2 regions of the Anoxybacillus sp. LAT27 genome follow, and region 2 is predicted to be linked to the other one. Evidence: riboswitches for the same ligand, from Rfam matches in the RefSeq annotation. Region 2 holds a riboswitch; the other holds the start of a gene.
The links. Region 2 has a riboswitch for S-adenosylmethionine ahead of LD028_RS13920 (methionine biosynthesis PLP-dependent protein). Riboswitches for the same ligand answer to the same signal wherever they lie in the genome.

Region 1 (3,421 bases), on a different contig from region 2:
CGGTGTTTACTAAAAACACTTGAACACCGTGGGCGTCAATTTTTTGACCAAGCATGTCTGCGTAACGCGTTGCAGGAAGCGGTAAAAACGGTGAACCGAAGCATGTAGAAAATGTTGCTTCCGGCGCTGTCACTCCGCGTTCTGTGCCCGCTAACTTGCTCGTATAGCCGCTTAAGAAATGGTACATTGCTTGTTCTTTCGTTAATTTACTAATTGGCGGCAATACGCCGAACGCATCTGCTGTTAAAAAGACGATTGTATGCGGATGGCCAGCAACGCTCGGCTGCACGATATTATCCATCGCTTCGAGCGGATATGCTGCGCGCGTATTTTCAGTTAATGTTGCATCGTCATAGTTTGGTATGCGCGTGTCTGGGTCAACGATGACGTTTTCTAATACAGAGCCGAAGCGAATCGCATCAAAAATTTGTGGCTCTTTTTCACGTGATAAGTTAATGCATTTGGCATAACATCCGCCTTCAATATTAAAGACACCGTTGTTTGACCAACCGTGCTCGTCATCGCCAATTAACCGACGGTTTGGATCAGCAGAAAGCGTTGTTTTCCCTGTGCCTGATAAACCGAAAAAGAGCGCGACATCGCCTTCTTGACCGACGTTTGCTGAGCAGTGCATCGGGAAGATTCCTTGCTCTGGCAATAAAAAGTTCATGACAGAGAAAATCGATTTTTTCATTTCCCCTGCATATTCTGTTCCACCAATTAGTACAGTGCGGCGCTCGAATGAGATGATAATAAACGTTTCTGAACGCGTGCCATCAATAGATGGATCAGCTTTAAATGTTGGTGCAGAAATGACTGTAAATTGTGGTTCATGTGTTTGTAATTCTTCCGCTGTTGGACGAATGAACAATTGATGAGCAAATAAGTTATGCCAAGCAAATTCGTTGACCACTTGAATCGGCAAACGATAAGCTGGATCTGCGCCTGCAAAGCCATTAAATACAAATAGTTCTTCTTTTGTCATTAAATAATCGATCACTTTGTTGTAAAGCTTATCAAATACCTCTTCAGAAATAGGTTGATTGACAGTTCCCCAATCAATTTTATGTTTCACAGACGGTTCTTCGACAATATATTTATCCTTTGGAGAACGGCCTGTATATTTCCCAGTTGTTGCACAAATTGCTCCTGATGAAGTTAGGATGCCTTCTTTCCGAGTTAGTACTTTTTCTACTAGTCGTGGTACAGATAAGTTATGAAAAACCCCATCCCTTTGTAAGAGTGTTGATAATTTGTTTGTCAGTTCAATGGAATTCATTGGACAAAACCTACCTTTGTTTGATTTATCTTTATGTAAAAAGTATAACACATTTTAATAAATAGTCCATACTAATTCGTGTATTTTTCTTCAGTTTAATTTCAAAATAATCCATATAGAAAAACGTTGACTCGTTTCGTACGGATGTGGTATGATGCTGAAATGAACGGATACTCTTATCCCGAGTTGGTGGAGGGAGACAGGCCCGATGAAACCCAGCAACCGTCACATACGTGAAAAGGTGCTAACCTGTGGCAAGGGAACGCCCTTGAACGATAAGAGTGAAAGGCGCAGACAAATGCAAAAACCTTTCCTCTGAGGGAAAGGTTTTTTTCACGATAGACCATAATAAGAGGGATGAGTACCGTATCATTTGTCATTATACTGAGGAGGAATGTTTGAATGCCTAAACGTCGTCTGTTTACATCTGAATCTGTAACGGAAGGGCATCCGGATAAAATTTGTGACCAAATTTCCGATGCGATTTTAGATGCGATTTTAGCAAATGATCCAAATGCGCGTGTTGCGTGCGAAACGAGTGTAACAACAGGACTTGTTTTAGTGAGCGGAGAAATTACAACATCTACATATGTAGATATTCCGAAAATTGTCCGTGAAACGATTCGTGGAATTGGCTATACGCGTGCAAAATACGGTTTTGACGCAGATACGTGCGCCGTATTAACATCCATTGATGAACAATCTCCAGATATTGCGATGGGTGTTGACAAAGCGTTAGAAGCTCGTGAAGGACAAATGACAGATGAAGAAATCGAGGCGATCGGTGCAGGAGACCAAGGATTAATGTTTGGCTTCGCGTGCAACGAAACGAAAGAGCTTATGCCGCTTCCAATTTCACTTGCCCATAAGCTTGCGCGCCGTTTAGCAGAAGTGCGTAAAGAGGACATTTTACCATACTTACGCCCGGACGGAAAAACGCAAGTGACAGTGGAGTATGATGAAAACGGCAAACCTGTACGCATTGATACGATCGTTGTTTCCACACAACATCATCCAGAAATTACGCAAGATCAAATTGTGCGCAACATTAAAGAACATGTTATTCAACCTGTCGTTCCAGCGGAGTTGATCGATGAAAATACAAAATATTTCATTAACCCAACAGGTCGTTTCGTCATCGGTGGTCCACAAGGTGACGCAGGGTTAACAGGACGCAAAATTATCGTTGACACTTACGGTGGTTATGCTCGTCACGGCGGTGGGGCTTTCTCAGGAAAAGACCCAACGAAAGTAGACCGCTCGGCAGCATATGCGGCTCGTTACGTAGCGAAAAACATTGTCGCAGCAGGCCTTGCAGATAAATGTGAAGTGCAATTAGCATATGCGATCGGTGTGGCACAACCTGTATCGATCTCAATCGACACGTTCGGCACAGGCAAAGTGTCTGAAGATGTATTAATTGAAGTGGTGCGCAACAACTTTGATCTTCGCCCAGCAGGCATTATTAAAATGCTTGACCTTCGCCGTCCAATTTACAAACAAACAGCTGCTTACGGCCACTTTGGTCGCACAGATATTGATCTCCCTTGGGAGCGTACAGATAAAGCAGAAGCGTTAAAACAACAAGCATTAGAGTTAGCGAAGTAAGGAAAAGAGGAGAGTTACAAGATGTAGCTCTCCTTTCCTATTTTTTAAGTAAGAACAGAAAATGAAGCAATACCAAATAACGTACCGAGCATACAACCAGCAAGTACATCAGAAGGATAATGAAGCCCTAAATAAATGCGCGAAATAGCAACGCTACATGCGATCGGCAAGAGCCAGATTGTTAATGACGGGGCGTATAGTAAAAATGGGACGATGACAGAAAATATTGCAGTCGTATGTCCTGATGGAAATGAATGGTCAGTTAATGGGTTTTTTGTTACTTTCGTTTTATGCAGTGAAATATACGGTCGTTTGCGAGGATATATTTTTTTCATCATTGCGACAGGAATATGGCTGAGTGCTAAGGCGATCGCACTTGCGATAGCAGTATCGCGCCATTCATCCCGCAATAGCCAAATGGCTAGCATAACCGATGTAATTGAAAATGTAGCCCCTCCAACGTGTGTAATTGAACGAAAATAGGTGTTTAGCCATTTTTGATCAAAATAACGATTAATGCTGTAAAACAACTTG
Region 2 (3,421 bases):
CCAACACGTGATCGCCTTTTGACAATAATAAAAATGCCGTAGAAATGGCCGCCATGCCCGATGCGAACGCAAAACCGCTGACGCCCCCCTCCAGTTCCGCAATTGTTTCCTCAAGCGCCTCACGCGTCGGGTTACCAGAACGGCTATAATCGTACTTGCCAAACGTATCAAAATCAAACTGATGAAACGTCGATGCATGATGAATCGGGACACTCACTGCGCCCGTTTGCGTATCAATCTGCCATTGATTGTGAACGAGCTTTGTTTGTACATCCATTTTTTACACCTCTTTCATACGCTGAAACGCTTGTGCTAAATCAGCAATTAAATCATCATCGTATTCAATGCCGACCGAAAAACGTAACAAACGATTACATACCCCGTTGGCGATACGAATATCCTCTGGAATATCCATATGCGTTTGCGTCGCGGGATACGTAATAAAACTTTCGACACCGCCTAAACTTTCCGCAAACGTAATCAGTTTTAAACTTCGTAAGAAGGCATTCACCCATTTTTCATCGCGCACGCGAAACGACAACATGCCGCCTCTCCCCGGATATAACACATCCGTCACATCTTCGTGTTGTGTTAAAAATTCATAAATGGCTTTCGCGTTTTGTTCGTGCTGACGCATGCGCAGCGCAAGCGTCTTCATGCCGCGAATTAACAGCCATGAATCAAACGGTGATAACACCGCCCCAATCGCGTTATGATACATCGCGAGTTGCTCGCATAGCTCTTTTCCTTTGGCAACAATGAGCCCGGCAAGCACGTCGTTATGCCCGCCTAAATATTTCGTTGCGCTATGAATGACGATGTCCGCCCCTTTCGTTAATGGCCTTTGTAACACAGGGGTGTAAAACGTATTATCAACAATAAGAAGCAACCCATATTGCTTCGCAAACGTTGCCACCGCTTCAATATCCGCCTCTTGCATAAGCGGATTTGTCGGCGTTTCTAAAAAAATCGCTTTCGTTTTGTCCGTCACATGCGCCTTTACCGCATCGAGATCGCGAAAATCGACGTATGTAAACGACAAACCGTATTTCTTCCACCCTTTTTCAAATAGCCGATACGTTCCGCCATATAAATCGGCTGAAACGAGGAAATGATCGCCGCTTTCAAACAACGCAAACAACGTTTGAATCGCCGCCATGCCTGAGCTACATGCAAACCCTTGATCCCCTTCTTCTAACTGCGCAATCGCCTCCTCGACAATATGTCTCGTCGGGTTTCCTGTCCGAATGTAATCGTACCCTGTCGACTGTCCGATCCCTTCATGCCGATACGCTGTTGAAAAATAGACAGGCGGATTGACCGTCCCTGTCACCGTCTCGCTTCGATTGCCAATTTGCGCTAATATCGTTTCCACATGACTCATTCGCTCTCTTCCTTTCTAAAAAAATAAAAGCCTTCAAAGAAGAAGGCTTTTACAGTCGCTTCTTCTTATCTTCCGAATTGAACGCCAATTCGCTGGATTTAGCACCTGACCGCTTTCGGCTGGTTGCTGAAGGTTCATCGGGCCAGTCCCTCCCCTTCTCTTGATAAGAACGCAAAACGATATTGAATTTTCTGATTTTTAATTAATGTATCTTATTTTCCGAAAAATTGCAACTATTTTTTATCCTTTTCCAACACGTGAGGGCTTCCCCCAAGTCTTTTCTCTCATTCCGCCGCAAGAGCATCAGCTTTTGTCGGATGGACGGTGCCGGCTGGATGTTGTGGCGGCGCATAAATGGAATACAATTTTAGCGGAACGTTTCCAATGTTTATTACATTATGCCACGTTCCTGCAGGGACAAAAATAGCAGAACCGTCGCCCACTCGTCGTTCAAACGTCCATTCATTTTTCCTTTTTCCCATCCGCACGATGCCTTCGCCTTGTTCAATACGTAAAAGTTGATCCACGCCCGGATGAATTTCTAAACCAATATCCTCCCCGACACGCAAGCTCATTAACGTCACTTGTAAATGCGGACCTGTCCATAACGTCGTACGGAACATATTGTTTCGTTTCGTCGCTTCTTCAATTTGAATGACAAACGGGTTCGGTCCGTAATCTTTCGTATATTCCCGCGGAAGCGGATAAGGCATGATCGGATATGGATACATTGGATACATTGGATACACGTAATACATGTTCCCACCTCTTTTTTCATATTCATCGTCATGTTATGCACAACTGCCCGACCATGCGCCTCGCATGCAAAAATCGACAAATAGAATGGGGGTATGGTAAAGTATGAACAAAAGGAGGCATGCCGATGTGGAACGAATTTAAAAAATTCGCAGTACGAGGCAACGTCATCGACTTAGCTGTCGGGGTCATTATCGGCGGGGCGTTCGGGAAAATCGTTTCTTCTCTCGTCAACGACATCATTATGCCGCTCGTTGGTCTTATTTTAGGTGGCATTGATTTTAGCGGGTTATCTTGGAAAGTCGGCAAAGCGGAAGTGAAATACGGGGTGTTTCTTCAAAACGTCGTTGACTTTTTAGTTATCGCCTTTTCGATTTTTCTATTTGTCAAACTTTTAAACAACTTGCACGAGCGAATCAAAAAACAAGAAGAAACGAAACAAACCGCACCAACGATGACAAAAGAACAACAACTACTCACAGAAATTCGCGATTTGTTAAAACAGCAAAAAGAAACACCGTAGCCCCTAAAGCTTTTTGAGGGCTTCATTCGCATAATAAGCAAGCCGTTTATATTTCACATTTTTCCGTAAAAAAACCGTAAACCCATGCGGATTTACGGCTTTTTTTACGCATTCAACGCAGCTTCTTCCTCGTCGCGCAAGTTGTGCGCAAGGCGACCAGAGGCGCTTGCGGCAATGCTTGCGACTAAATCGTCTAAAAACGTATGCACGCCTTTGCCACGTTTCGTATCAAGCTGCTTAATGATTCCGACTTTATTTTTATCGAGATGACCAAATGTCGTCACCGCAATGCTTCCGTATCCGAGTACCGCCCCTAACGCTAACGTTTCATCGACGCCAAACAGCCCTTCATCCGTTTCGACAATCGTTTGAAGCGGCTCTGACAACATGCCGTTTTCTGCTAGTTTATCAAGCTCAATACCAACTAAAATCGCATGTTGTACTTCGCGTTTTTGTAACACTTTTTCTACACTTTCGATACATTCTGCCATCGTTAAATTTTTATTATACGGACTTTGCATTTCATATACAATCTCAGCAATGGCTGGAATCGTTACCCCACGTTCTGTTAATAACTGCAACGTTCTTTCATACACTTCTTTACTTGATATACGCTTCATTCCTCTTCCTCCTCTCGTTCTCTCATTAGGTTATCAATTTTATTAAAATCATAGAATAATGATAAAGATTTTAATAAAATTGTTTATCCGTCCACGTCGTTTAAGCGACATGTACTCGGATTGGGTGTAACCCCACAC

Region 1: another riboswitch for S-adenosylmethionine. It lies ahead of metK (methionine adenosyltransferase); the one in region 2 lies ahead of LD028_RS13920 (methionine biosynthesis PLP-dependent protein).

Annotation. Positions count from the first base shown of each region.
Region 1 covers NZ_JAIWYK010000445.1:399,647-403,067, reverse strand. Annotated here, with positions in the region: gene pckA (phosphoenolpyruvate carboxykinase (ATP)) at 1-1,279, opposite strand, end outside; SAM riboswitch class I at 1,453-1,561, shown strand; gene metK (methionine adenosyltransferase) at 1,682-2,887, shown strand; gene LD028_RS17510 (phosphatase PAP2 family protein) at 2,932-3,421, opposite strand, start outside.
Region 2 covers NZ_JAIWYK010000440.1:1,652-5,072, forward strand. Annotated here, with positions in the region: gene metC (cystathionine beta-lyase) at 1-277, opposite strand, end outside; gene LD028_RS13920 (methionine biosynthesis PLP-dependent protein) at 281-1,384, opposite strand; SAM riboswitch class I at 1,447-1,554, opposite strand; gene LD028_RS13925 (cupin domain-containing protein) at 1,669-2,142, opposite strand; gene mscL (large conductance mechanosensitive channel protein MscL) at 2,268-2,663, shown strand; gene LD028_RS13935 (phosphatidylglycerophosphatase A family protein) at 2,768-3,283, opposite strand; gene LD028_RS13940 (RNA-guided endonuclease InsQ/TnpB family protein) at 3,384-3,421, opposite strand, start outside.